4 regions of the Streptomyces luteireticuli genome follow, and region 4 is predicted to be linked to each of the others. Evidence: riboswitches for the same ligand, from Rfam matches in the RefSeq annotation. Region 4 holds a riboswitch; each other region holds the start of a gene.
The links. A riboswitch is a leader RNA that binds a small molecule or an ion and turns the genes downstream of it on or off. The one in region 4 is predicted to bind cobalamin.
Positions count from the first base shown of each region.

Region 1: another riboswitch for cobalamin. It lies ahead of AB8735_RS04455 (CoA-acylating methylmalonate-semialdehyde dehydrogenase); the one in region 4 lies ahead of AB8735_RS24735 (ribonucleoside-diphosphate reductase subunit alpha).
Region 2: another riboswitch for cobalamin. It lies ahead of metE (5-methyltetrahydropteroyltriglutamate--homocysteine S-methyltransferase); the one in region 4 lies ahead of AB8735_RS24735 (ribonucleoside-diphosphate reductase subunit alpha).
Region 3: another riboswitch for cobalamin. It lies ahead of thiI (tRNA uracil 4-sulfurtransferase ThiI); the one in region 4 lies ahead of AB8735_RS24735 (ribonucleoside-diphosphate reductase subunit alpha).

Region 1 is NZ_CP167927.1:1,046,723-1,050,007, forward strand. Features, by position in the region: gene AB8735_RS04445 (DUF2268 domain-containing protein) at 1-401, shown strand, start outside; gene AB8735_RS04450 (dihydrofolate reductase family protein) at 590-1,234, shown strand; cobalamin riboswitch at 1,366-1,545, shown strand; gene AB8735_RS04455 (CoA-acylating methylmalonate-semialdehyde dehydrogenase) at 1,737-3,236, shown strand; gene AB8735_RS04460 (acyl-CoA dehydrogenase family protein) at 3,244-3,285, shown strand, end outside.
Region 2 is NZ_CP167927.1:6,875,022-6,878,306, reverse strand. Features, by position in the region: gene metE (5-methyltetrahydropteroyltriglutamate--homocysteine S-methyltransferase) at 1-1,639, opposite strand, end outside; cobalamin riboswitch at 1,769-1,980, opposite strand; gene AB8735_RS30900 (NAD-dependent epimerase/dehydratase family protein) at 2,153-3,025, shown strand; gene AB8735_RS30895 (malate synthase A) at 3,070-3,285, opposite strand, start outside.
Region 3 is NZ_CP167927.1:1,128,834-1,132,118, forward strand. Features, by position in the region: gene thiI (tRNA uracil 4-sulfurtransferase ThiI) at 1-1,234, opposite strand, end outside; cobalamin riboswitch at 1,384-1,524, opposite strand; gene AB8735_RS04790 (HoxN/HupN/NixA family nickel/cobalt transporter) at 1,606-2,682, opposite strand; gene AB8735_RS04795 (hypothetical protein) at 2,900-3,199, opposite strand; gene AB8735_RS04800 (hypothetical protein) at 3,201-3,285, opposite strand, start outside.
Region 4 is NZ_CP167927.1:5,497,572-5,500,856, reverse strand. Features, by position in the region: gene mctP (monocarboxylate uptake permease MctP) at 1-235, shown strand, start outside; gene AB8735_RS24740 (hypothetical protein) at 278-775, opposite strand; cobalamin riboswitch at 1,066-1,209, shown strand; gene AB8735_RS24735 (ribonucleoside-diphosphate reductase subunit alpha) at 1,372-3,285, shown strand, end outside.

The sequences.
Region 1 (3,285 bases), 4.5 Mb from region 4:
GCTACGCGAACGTGGCCTGGAACCCCATGACCGTCACGGTCGGCGAACAGGTCGTCGCCGAGGGCCTGGCCGAGGCCTTCGTCCGCGAACTCTCCGGTGAACAGGCCATGGGCCCCTGGGCCACCCGGCTCACCGGCGCCGAACTGGACACCGCCCACGAGAAGATCACCGCCGCGATCGACGTGGCCGGGATGCAGAACCTGCCCCCGTACATCTACGGCGACGACAGCGCGCGCCTCATGGGACACGAGCCCGTGGGACTCCCCGACTTCGCCGGCTACGCGGCCGGACTGCGCATCGCGGACGCCCACCTGGCCGCCACCGGCCTGACCGCGGCCGCCAGCGTGGCCCTGCCTGCGGGGGAGGTCCTCGCCAACGCGGGCGTGCCGACGGCCGGTTGACGGCTGCTGGTCGTACGCATGCGCGCGACCGGCCTTTCGGTGCCCGCGGTGAAGAAGTCACCGACTGTAACGGCGTGGCCCTCGGAGAGAGTCTGTGGGCCGCTGCCGATCCGGCCACGTCCCATCCGACATCATGATATGCGGCGCCTCGCCACATGATGACGCGACAGGACCTGACGAGGGAACACATGGATCAACTGCTGAGAGTCATGAACTTCAACGTCTCGAGTGACGGAATCGGTGCCGGTGAGCACCAGAGTCTCGAGCGGCCGTTCGGCCAGGATCATCCCGAGAGGCTGTTCGCCTGGGCCGGAGCGACGGCGAGTTGGCCCATGCGCACGGACCCCGGGGGGAGCCGGGGCCTCGACGACTACTTCACGCGGGACTTCGCACGCAACATCGGCGCCGAGATCATGGGCCGCAACAAGTTCGGGCCCCAGCGCGGGCCCTGGCAGGACCATGAGTGGCGCGGCTGGTGGGGTGAGGAGCCCCCGTTCCGCACGCCGGTGTTCGTCATGACCCACCACACGCGTCCGTCGTTCACGCTCTCCGACACCGCATTCCACTTCGTCGACGGCGCCCCGGCCGTCGTCCTCGAACGGGCGCGGGAAGCGGCACAGGGCAAGGACGTCCGGCTCGGCGGCGGGGTCACCACCATCCGGCAGTTCCTCGACGCCGACCTCGTCGACACCATGCATGTGGCGGTCTCGCCGGTCAAGCTCGGGTCCGGACTGCGCCTCTGGGAGTCCCCCGACGAGCTGCTCGACCGGTTTCACCTGGAAGTCGTGCCCAGCCCGAGCGGCGTGACGCACCACCTGTTCTGGCGAAGGTGACGCGAGGGGACATCCGTCCCATCGAACGCCCTTCCCACCGCGGATGCGGGCACGTTCCTTGCACGGGGCGGCGATCCCACGTGCCGTCGATCACTCGTCCCCGGAGGGGATGGACTTACTAGGACGTCCAACTATATCGTCGTGACCAAGGCCCGCGGTGCAGGGAAGCCGGTGTGAATCCGGCACGGTCCCGCCACTGTGACCGGGGAGCGCACCGTCGCGAACACGCCACTGGCACAAGGCTGTCGGGAAGGCGGACGGGGCGCGGGGATCCGGGAGTCAGGATACCGGCCGCGGGGTGTTCCGTGTTGTCCACGAGGATGGAGCAGACACGCATGGCACCGGTCCGCACCCACGACCCGGGTGATCCGACGGAGCGCACGCGCCCCCGCGCGTTGTCGTAACGCTCCCCCGGCCCTTCGGCCTTCGCGTCCCACGGCCCGCCCCGCAGGGGCTCTGCCGTGCCGTCCCCTGGATCTCACCCGACGAGAGCAGGCTCCCCTTGGTCCGCGAACTGACCCACTTCATCGGCGGCGTGCGCACCCCCGGAACATCGGGGCTCCACGCCGAGGTGTACGACCCCAACACCGGTTCCGTACAGGCGCATGTGCCCCTCGCCTCCTACGAGGAGACCGCGGCCGCCATCACGAACGCGGCGGCCGCGCAGCCCGCGTGGGGCGACTGGAACCCGCAGCGCCGCGCCCGCGTCCTGCTGCGCTTCCTCCAGCTCGTGGAGGACGAGCGCGACTCCCTGGCCCGGCTGCTGTCCGCCGAGCACGGCAAGACCCTCGCCGACGCCCATGGGGACCTCCAGCGCGGTCTGGAGGTCGTCGAGTTCGCGGCCGGAATTCCGCACCTGCTCAAGGGCGAGTTCACCGACAATGCCGGCGGCGGGATCGACGTGCACTCGCTGCGCGCCCCGCTCGGTGTCGTGGCCGGGATCACGCCGTTCAACTTCCCCGCGATGATCCCGCTGTGGAAGGCCGCGCCCGCCCTCGCCTGCGGCAACGCCTTCGTCCTCAAGCCGTCCGAGCGCGCCCCCTCCGTCCCGCTGCGGCTGGCCGAGCTCTTCGCCGAAGCCGGGCTGCCGGCGGGTGTGTTCAATGTGGTCAACGGTGACAGGACCGCGGTGGACGTGCTGTTGGAGGACGCGCGGGTGCAGGCGGTGGGCTTCGTCGGGTCGACACCGGTCGCGGCGCACGTCTACGCCACCGCCGCCGCCCGCGGCAAGCGCGCCCAGTGCTTCGGCGGCGCCAAGAACCACATGATCGTGATGCCGGACGCCGATCTCGACCAGGCCGTCGACGCTCTCGTCGGCGCCGGCTACGGGGCGGCGGGCGAGCGCTGCATGGCGATCTCCGTCGCCGTCCCCGTCGGCGAGGAGACCGCCGACCGGCTCGTCGCCAGGCTCAAGGAGCGCATCGGCGCGCTGCGCGTCGGCCGTTCCGACGACCCCGGGGCCGACTTCGGCCCGCTGGTGACCCGCGACGCCCTCGACCGGGTGCGCCGCTACGTCGACATCGGCGCCACCGAGGGCGCCGAACTCGTCGTGGACGGACGCGGTTTCACGCTGCCCGGCCACGAGAACGGCTTCTTCATCGGCCCGACCCTCTTCGACCGCGTCTCCACCGGCATGCGCGTCTACCGCGAGGAGATCTTCGGCCCGGTGCTGTCCGTGGTGCGCGCCGCCGACTACGCCGAGGCCCTGCGTCTGCCCAGCGAGCACCCCTTCGGCAACGGCGTGGCGATCTTCACCCGCGACGGGGACACGGCGCGGGACTTCGCCCGCCGGGTGAACACCGGCATGGTCGGGATCAACGTGCCCATCCCGGTGCCCGTCGCCTACCACACCTTCGGCGGCTGGAAGCGCTCCGGCTTCGGGGATCTCAACCAGCACGGCCCGGACGCCGTCCGCTTCTACACCCGGACCAAGACCGTCACCTCGCGCTGGCCCTCCGGGGTCAAGGAGGGCGCGAGCTTCTCCATCCCGACGATGGAGTGACGGCCCCATGACCACCACCACTCTGCTCTCGGACGAACAGGCCGCCATC
Region 2 (3,285 bases), 1.4 Mb from region 4:
TCGGCCCGGGGCGGGAGATGTCGCCGGCGAGGATCGGCGGACGGACGTAGCGGGTGCCGTAGGACTGGACCCAGCCGTGCTGGGTGGCGAGGTAGCCGGTGAGCTGCTCGGCGAAGTACTGGACCATGTCGTTGCGTTCGGGCTCGCCGTGCACCAGGACGTCGATCCCGGCCTTCTCCTGGAAGGAGATCACCTCCCGGATCTCGGCCTCGATCCGCTCCTCGTAGCCCTCGGTGCCGATGCGTCCGGCGCGCAGGTCGGCGCGGGCGGTGCGCAGTTCGGTGGTCTGCGGGAAGGAGCCGATGGTGGTCGTCGGCAGCGGCGGCAGGCCGAGCCGGGCGCGCTGGGCGGCGGCCCGCCCGGGGTAGGGGTGCGAGCGGCGGCCGTCGGCGTCGGTGACGGCGGCGGTGCGGGCGCGCACGGCCGGGTCGCGGGTGATGGGCGAGCCCGCGCGGGAGGCCAGGTCGGCCCGGTTGGCGGCGAGTTCGGCGGCGATGGCGTCGGTGCCGCGTTCCAGTCCGCGCGCCAGGAGGACGACCTCGGCGGTCTTCTGGCGGGCGAAGGCGAGCCAGCGGACGATCTGTCCGTCGATGTCCCGTTCGGCGGTGACGTCGAGCGGGACGTGCAGCAGCGAGCAGGACGCCGCGACGTCCACCCGGTCGGCGAGGCCGAGGAGGGTGGCGAGGGTGGCGAGCGACCCGGCGAGGTCGTTGATCCATACGTTGCGCCCGTCCACGACACCGGCGACCAGCCGCTTGCCGGGCAGGCCGCCCACGGCGGCGAGGTCGTCGAGGTTCCCGGCGGCGGGCCCGGTGAAGTCCAGGGCCAGCCCGTCGACGGGGGCCTTGGCGAGGACGGGCAGGGCGTCGCCGAGCCGGTCGAAGTAGGAGGCGACGAGGAGCTTGGGCCGGTCGGTGAGGGCGCCGAGGTCGCGGTAGACCCGTGCGGCGGCGTTGAGTTCGGCCGGGCTGCGGTCCTGGACGAGGGCGGGCTCGTCGAGCTGGACCCACTCGGCACCGGCGGCCCGCAGGTCGGCGAGGACCTCGGCGTAGACGGGCAGCAGCCGGTCGAGCAGGGTCAGCGGCTCGAAGCCCTCGTCGACGCCCGGGGCGGGCTTGGCGAGCAGAAGGTAGGTGAGGGGACCGACGAGGACGGGGCGTGCGTCGAGACCGAGGGCGCGGGCCTCCCGGAACTCGTCGACCTGCTTGGCGGAATCGGCCGCGAAGACGGTGTCCGGACCCAACTCGGGTACCAGGTAGTGGTAGTTGGTGTCGAACCACTTGGTCATCTCCAGGGGCGCGACGTCCTGCGTCCCCCGGGCCATGGCGAAGTAGCCGTCCAGGGCGTCCGCCTCGACGGCGGCGCGGTGCCGGGCGGGGATCGCGCCGACCATGACGGTCGTGTCCAGGACGTGGTCGTAGTACGAGAAGTCGCCGGTCGGCACCTCGTGCACGCCGGCCCCGGCGAGGCCCCGCCAGGTGGCGGCGCGCAGCGCGGCGGCGGTGCGCCGGAGTTCACCGGCGTCGACACGGCCCTTCCAGTAACCCTCGACGGCCTTCTTCAGTTCCCGGCCGGCACCCTGTCGGGGGTAGCCGTACACGGTGGCCCGTGCTGCCGCGGCTGCGGACTTGCTGGTCACAACACTCTCCTTCGCGAGCACTGAGCGGCGTCCCGGGACGGGTGCGCGCAAGGCGAAGGAGCGAACGGCCGGGTACGGCCATCGCGTTCGCCGACCCGCCCACGAGGTCACCGGAACTCCGTGCGCGTCCATACGCGCACGGGCAGTGGCAGGTCTTCGGACTCGCGGGCGCCGTGCCTGTTCCTACTGGCCGTCGCTTCCCGGGGTCCTCGCGGATCCCAGTGCTCATGACGGCGGTCGTTCCCACTCACCGCTGCGGGGCAGTCCCGGATTCCCACCGGGTTCCCTCTTGCGACGCGTCTGCCTGGCGGGCAGGGCGAACCAGCTGCACCGTCAGCGTAGGGGTTGCCGGCCCGCCCGGGGAAGTGATCTGGAACTCATCCCTCCCGAGTAGCCCACGCATCCGGCTCGCGAATGGCCCAAATGCGAGACGGCATTCCGCTCTAGCCTGGGCCACGTACCACCGAGTACCACCAAGTACCACCGCACACCACGCACGAACGGACCCTTTCCATGCGCATCTTCGTCGCGGGCGCCACCGGCGCCGTCGGCCGCCTGCTCGTCCCCCTCCTCCTGAAGGCCGGGCACGAGGTCACCGGGGCCTCCCGGACGGCGGAGGGGACCGAGCTCGTGCGGTGCATGGGCGCCTCCGCGGTCCGGGCGGACGTCCTCGACGCGGACGCCGTACGGCGGGCGGTGGCCGACGCCGCGCCGGACGCTGTCATCCACCAACTCACCGACCTGGCCGGGGCGGACGGCCGCGCCAACATAAGGCTGCGCCGCGAGGGCACCCGCAACCTGGTGGACGCGGCCCGCGCCGCCGGCGTCCGGCGGATCGTCGCCCAGTCCGTCGCCTGGGCCTACGCGCCCGGCGGCACCCCCGCCGACGAGTCCGTCCCCCTCGACGACTCCCCCGAGGCCCCGCGCGCCTCGATGGTCGGCGGCATCCGCGCCCTGGAGGAGACCGTCGCGGAGCTGGGGACGGCGGTCGTGCTGCGGTACGGCATCCTCTACGGCCCCGGCACCTGGTACGCCCCCGGCGGCGCGGTCGCCGCGGCGCTCCGCGGCGAACCGGCCGCCTTCCTCGGCGGCATCGAGGCGAACGACGCCGTGAGCTCCTTCGTCCACGTCGCGGACGCGGCGTCCGCGGCGGTCGCGGCACTCGACTGGCCGTCCGGCCCGGTGAACGTCGTGGACGACGAGCCGGCGCGGGGCCGGGAGTGGCTGCCGGTGCTCGCGGGGGCGCTGGGCGTCCCGGCGCCGGAGCCGGTGCCGGGCGGCGGTGAGCCGTGGGAGCGCGGCGCGCTCAATTCCCGCGCCCGGGAGCTGGGTTGGACCCCGGAGTACCCGACGTGGCGGGAGGGTTTCGCGGGCCAGGGCATCTGAGCGCTCCCTGTAAGCGCCCGAGCCCCCGCCGACCGGGCCGGGGCTCAGGCGCGCGCCCGGCCCCGCGCCCGGGGGGCGGCCGCGAAGTCCGGCCCGAACGCCCCCGGCGGCTCCGCCCCGAGGACCGTCCGGGCGACGGCGTGCCGCGCCTCCTCCGCCCGCGCCCCGGGCTGCTCCTCCGTCAGCGCGGCCGCTTCCTCCGCGAGGAGCCGCAGCACCGCCGCCGGTGAGATCACATCGTGCCGCAGCCACTGCCACAC
Region 3 (3,285 bases), 4.4 Mb from region 4:
CGTCGGCGTCGCTTCCGTCCTCGTCCGCCCCCGGCCGCAGGCACTGCGCGTTCCGCAGCAGCCCCTCGATGACCTCGTCCATGTCGAGCCGTTTCTCGACCCGTTGCACATCGGGGACGCGGGCGCGGGTGGTGACCCGTTCCGGGGCGAGGAGCTTGCAGCAGTCCTCGTCGGGGAGGACGGAGACGGCGGCGGTGCCGATGGCCCGGGCCTCGTCGATGATCTCCTGTTTCTCCCAGCCCAGGAGCGGGCGGAGGACGGGCAGGGAGGCGGCCTCGTCGATGGTCGCCATGTTGGCGAGGGTCTGGCTGGCGACCTGGCCGAGGCTGTCGCCGGTGACGACGGCCTCGGCGCCGGTCCGCCGGGCGAGGGCGCTCGCCGTGCGGATCATCAGGCGCCGCTGGGCGATCACTTGGAGCTTGCCGGCGCCGGCGACGGCCAGCTGCTTCTGGGCCGTGCCGAGGGCGACGACATGGAGCCGGCCTCCCGGCTGGTAGCGGTTGAGTTCGCGGGCGAGGGCGTATGCCTTGTAGACGGAGGAGGCGTTGGTGTACGGGGCGCCGGTGAAGTGGACGAAGTCGCAGCGCAGGCCGCGGCGCATGGCGCGGTAGGCGGCGACGGGCGAGTCGTAGCCGCCGGAGAGCAGGACGAGGGCGCGGCCGCCGCTGCCCACGGGCAGGCCGCCCTGTCCCTTGTGGCGCTCCCACGACAGGTAGGTCTCGTGCCGGCCGACCTCGACGGAGACGCGGACGTCGGGTGTACGGAGGTCGACCGGCAGCCCGAGGGTCTCGTGGACAACGCCTCCGACGTGGCGTTCGAGCTGGGTGGAGGTGAGGGGGAAGTCCTTGTCGCGGCGGCGGGCGCGGACCGCGAAGGTGAGGCCGGGGCGTCCGGCGCGGAGTCCGTCCAGGGCGTCCAGCACGGTCGCGCCGATGTCCTCGACCGTGCTGGGCACCCGGACCGCGGGTTCCACGACGCTGAACCCGATGACGCGGAGGGCCCGTTCGACCAGTTCCGCCACGGGGACCTGCCCGCCGAGCACGGTCACGCTCTGGGTGGTCCTGATCCAGGTGGATCCGCCGACGCCGCGTAGGGCGTACCGCAGGTTGTCCTGCAGCCGCTGCTCGAAACGCTCCCGGTTGCGGCCCTTGAGGAACGTTTCGCCGGGCTTGAGGAGGACACAGGGGGCGGGCCGGGGGGATTCCCCGGTGGGGGCGGTCGGCTGCCGGGGCACGGAGTTCTCCTTCGCGCGTCGCGTCGCGGGCCCCGGGCGGGCGCGGAGGGCCCGGCGCGCGGTGCGGTGCGTGCCGGTGTGTTCCCCGCGTCGCCCTCCCTCGGGGCCACCGGTCGGACCGCGCGTGGCGGTCACGCGCGGGCAGCGGCAGGTCTTCGGACTCGCGGGCATCCTTCACTGACCTACTGGCCGTCGCTTCCCGGGGGCCTCGCGGATCCCAGTGCTCATGACGGCGGTCGTTCCCGCTCACCGCTGCGGGGCAGTCCCGGATTCCCACCGGGTTCCCTCTTGCGACGCGCCTGCCTGGCGGGCAGGGCGAACCGGCTGCGTCCTCCAGGTTAAGTCACAGCAGGCGTCCGCTGCCCGGTGTGTCAGTCGGCGACGGTCACCCGCTCGGGCCGGACGTGCGCGCTCCACTTCTCCTCGATGCGGGCGGCCTTCCACACCACCAGGGCGAGGATCCAGGTCGCCAGGAACAGCCCGACGACGACGAACCCGACGACGTTGAGGTCCAGGCCGGCGATCCAGTCCCAGAAGGGCCCGTGGAGACCGAGCTTGTCGGCGAGGAGGCCCAGGAGTTCGACGGTGCCGATGAGGAAGGCGACGGCGACGGACAGGCCGGTGACGGTGAGGTTGTAGTAGACCTTGCGGACCGGCTTGGAGAAGGCCCAGCCGTAGGCGAAGTTCATGAACGTGCCGTCGACGGTGTCCAGCAGCGTCATGCCCGCCGCGAACAGTACGGGCAGGCAGAGGATCGCGTACCAGGGCAGGCCGGAGGCGGCGCCGGAGCCCGCCAGCACGAGCAGGGCGACCTCGGTGGCGGTGTCGAAGCCCAGGCCGAACAGCAGGCCCAGCGGATACATCTGCCAGGGCCGGGTGATCGCCTTCGTCACCCGGCCCAGCAGGCGGTTCATCAGGCCGCGGTTGTTCAGCTGCTCCTCCAGCGCCGCCTCGTCGAAGTGGCCGGAGCGCATCCGCCGGAAGACCTTCCAGATCCCGGCGAGGATCACCATGTTGATGATCGCGATCGCGTAGAGGAAGGCGCCGGAGACGGTGGTGCCGATCCAGCCGGTGACGGCGTGCAGCCCGGAGCCCTCGTCCGCCACCGGCCCGGCCAGCTGCCGGACGCCGAGCGAGAGCAGGAAGGCGAGGGCGAAGACCACGCTGGAGTGGCCGAGGGCGAACCAGAAGCCGACCGACAGCGGCCGCTGTCCGGCGTGCATCAGTTTGCGGGTGGTGTTGTCGATCGCGGCGATGTGGTCGGCGTCGAAGGCGTGCCGCAGTCCGAGGGTGTAGGCGGTCACGCCGATGCCGATCCCGAAGGACTTCGTGCCCAGGCTGTAGTGCCCGGGGGCGACGAGCGCGACGAGCGTGAACCAGCCGACGATGTGCAGGGCGACGACGACGGCCGCCATCCCGCCGAGCCGTCGCCATTCGTGGCGCGATATCGCTCCCGAGACCCGGTGCCAGCGGGACGGTCGCAGGCCCGTGACGGTGGAAGAGCCAGTGGTCATCGCGGGTTCCCTTCCTTGGGCGTACCAGGAAGGGCACACCGTAGGCGCGGCCGATTTCCACCTGCAATACCTATGCAACAACGCATGGGAGCGCGCGGCAAGTGCGGGCGTGCGGCCGCCCGTTCGCGCCGGTGCACGGCAGTGCGAGGGGTCAGCCGCCCAGGCTCCAGGAGACGGTGTGGTCCGCCAGGGTCAGGGCCAGGAGGACGAGCAGGTCGGCTGCGCCCAGGGTCAGGCCGAGGAGGGCCCGGCCGCGGCGGGCCGTGCCCCGGGCGAGGGCGAGGCCGCCGAGGGCCAGGGCCAGCGGGCCGAGCACCACGTTGAAGACCAGCAGCCCCATCAGGCCCAGGACGAAGGCGGCGACGGCCATGCCGTCGGCCTGCGTACCGCGCGGGGGGCCGCTTGGTGCGCTTTGCGCACGGGGACGCCGGTCCGTCGTCGATGTCGTCATGTCAACGCCCCTCCGTCCGCGCCCGGTTGCGCTCGCGGAGCGCGAAGACCAGCAGCCACAGGGCGACGACGGCGGCGGCCGGCAGC
Region 4 (3,285 bases):
CCACTTCGGCAACACCAACCTCATCCCCTTCATCGGGGAGAAGGGCTACATCGGCCTGACGGCCTTCGTCCTGAACGTCGCCGTCACCGTCGTCCTGACGCTCGTCCTCAAGGCCCTCAAGGCCCCGGACGGCGTGGACGAGACGAAGCCCTCCGACTACACGGCGGACGCGGGCGACCCCGACGTCGCCGTGGAGCTCCCCCCGGCCACGGCGGGCGCACCGGGCGGCCACTGAGAAACGGCCGGGCCCACGGGCCCGGCCGTCCCCCTCCCCCTGTCAGGCGGCGGCACCCGAAGGCGTCAGACCGAGCGCCCGGAAGGAGACCCGCTGGTCGAACCAGAGCAGCCCCACGGTCAGCGCGGACATCACCAGCCCCAGGGCCAGATGACCGGCCGCCGATTCGACGGTGGCACCCACGGCCCCGAGCACGACGTGCAGCGCGACCCGCAGCCCGATGAGCCCGAAGAGGATCTTCCGGGCGCGGGAGTTCTTCAGCATCGCCTTGAGCAGCTTCCTGCGCCGCCGCAGGACCGTCAGCCCCACCGCGATGTTCACCGCCCCGAGCGCGGCGAGGACCATCCAGGCCCCGTCCCACGCCTTGTAGAAGTCGAAGGCGGCCCCCATGGCCCCCTCGAAGGCGAAGAACCACACCGGAAGCGGCTTCAGCTCCGGATCGAGCGCGCCCTGCCCGGCCCCGGCCTGCTGCTCGGTGATGGTGCCGCTCATCGTGCCCGCCCCCGTGCCGCTCATCGTGTCCGCCCCCGTGTCGCTCATGGTGTCCGCCCCGTCGTGGTGTCGCCGTCCCGTCCAACACCCACGATCATTCCCTCCCCCGCCCTCCGGCGGCAGGTCCGCCCGTCACCGGCCGGAGATGACAAAAGTCAGTGCGGCCGGTGACGGGCGAACGGCCGCCCGCGCACCGCCCCTACGCTTCCGTGAAGCGGGGCCGCCCTCCCCCGCCCCCCGCGGCCTCTCCGGCCGTCGCACCCGCGAACACGCCACCGTCTAGCACATTCCGCGACCGTCTCATGACGCGCCGACACAACATGTGGGGGTACACGCGACGGGCAGCACTAGATGTATGCTCGTCCTCGCTGTCGCCGCAGGGGAATCCGGTGGAAATCCGGAACTGTCCCGCAACGGTGTACGTGTGGAGATATTGCACCCACGCCGCAGTCCGAGGACCTGCCGACAGTACGCCCTCGCCGGCCCGCCGCCGGTGTGCGGTGTCGAACCACGTCCGGGCCTCGAGGGTTGGGCCGGTGGACGCCTGCGCGCATGCTTCCGTACGTCACGTACGCGCCCCGCATGCCCGTGTGCGGCCCCGTGCGCTCCCGAGCGGCCTCCAGCCGAGTGAGGGAGAGCAACACGTGACGATCGCGCCCGTCGATCCGGTCTCAGCGCAGGCGGAGGAGTCCGTCGACGCTCCCGGGACCGCGCTGCTGCGCACCCTGACGGAACTCACCGCCGACCTGCCCGCCACCGACCCCGGCAAGGTCGCCGCCGCCGCGCTGCGCGGCCGGCACGCCGGGTCGGACGAGGCCGAACTGCGCTCGCTGGCCACCGAGGCCGCGGCCGGGCTGATCGGCGAGGAGCCCGAGTACTCGCGGCTCGCCGCGCGGCTCCTCACGCTCGCCATCGCCGAGGAGGCGGGCGGGCAGGGCGCGGTCTCCTTCTCCGCGTCGGTCGCCACCGGGCACCGCGAGGGCCTGATCGCCGACGACACCGCCGCGTTCGTGCGCGAGCACGCCGAGCGGCTGGACGCGCTGGTGGACGCCGCCCTGGTCGACGGCGCCGACGACCGCTTCGGCTACTTCGGCCTGCGCACCCTGCACAGCCGCTACCTGCTCCGCCACCCGATCACCCGGAACGTGATCGAGACCCCGCAGCACTTCCTGCTGCGCGTGGCCTGCGGCCTCGCCGAGACTGCTGATTCAAAAGAAGCCTCCGTCCGGGCGCTGGAGGACGTCGCCGAGCTCTACCGCCTCACCAGCACGCTCTCGTACCTCCCCTCCTCCCCCACGCTCTTCAACTCCGGTACGCGGCACCCCCAGATGTCGTCCTGCTACCTGCTGGACTCGCCGCTGGACGAGCTGGACTCGATCTACGACCGCTACCACCAGGTGGCGCGGCTGTCGAAGCACGCGGGCGGCATCGGCCTGTCCTACTCCCGCATCCGCTCGCGCGGTTCGCTGATCCGCGGCACCAACGGGCACTCCAACGGCATCGTGCCGTTCCTGCGCACCCTCGACGCCTCGGTCGCGGCCGTCAACCAGGGCGGCCGGCGCAAGGGCGCGGCCTGCGTCTACCTGGAGACGTGGCACGCGGACATCGAGGAGTTCCTGGAGCTCCGCGACAACACCGGTGAGGAGGCGCGCCGTACGCACAACCTCAACATCGCGCACTGGATCCCGGACGAGTTCATGCGCCGGGTCGAGGCGGACGCCGAGTGGTCGCTGTTCTCCCCGGCGGACACCCCGGACCTGGTGGACCTGTACGGCGACGAGTTCGACGCCGCGTACCGCGCGTACGAGGCCGCGGGCAAGGCCGTCAAGACCATCCCGGCGCGGGTGCTCTACGCCCGGATGATGCGCACCCTGGCGCAGACCGGCAACGGCTGGATGACGTTCAAGGACGCCGCCAACCGCACCGCCAACCAGACCGCCGAGCCCGGCAAGGTCGTCCACTCCTCCAACCTCTGCACGGAGATCCTGGAGGTCACGAACGACGGCGAGACCGCGGTCTGCAACCTGGGTTCGGTCAACCTGGCCGCCCACCTGGGCGAGGACGGCGAGATGGACTGGGAGCGGCTGGACCGCACCGTCCGCACCGCCGTGACCTTCCTCGACCGCGTCGTGGACATCAACTTCTACCCGACCGAGCAGGCGGGCGCCTCCAACTCCCGCTGGCGGCCGGTCGGTCTGGGCCTGATGGGCCTCCAGGACGTCTTCTTCCGGCTGCGCCTGCCCTTCGACTCCCCCGAGGCGAAGGCGCTGTCCACCCGGATCTCCGAGCGGATCATGCTCGCGGCCTACGAGGCGTCGGCCGACCTGGCCGAGCGGCACGGCCCGCACGAGGCCTGGTCCGCCACCCGCACCGCGCGCGGTGTGCTGCACCCGGACCACTACCCCAACACCGAGCCCACCTGGGCGGAGCGCTGGGACGCGCTGCGCGCCCGGATCGCCGCCGTCGGCATGCGCAACTCGCTGCTGCTGGCGATCGCCCCGACGGCGACGATCGCGTCCATCGCGGGCGTCTACGAATGCATCGAGCCGCAGGTCTCC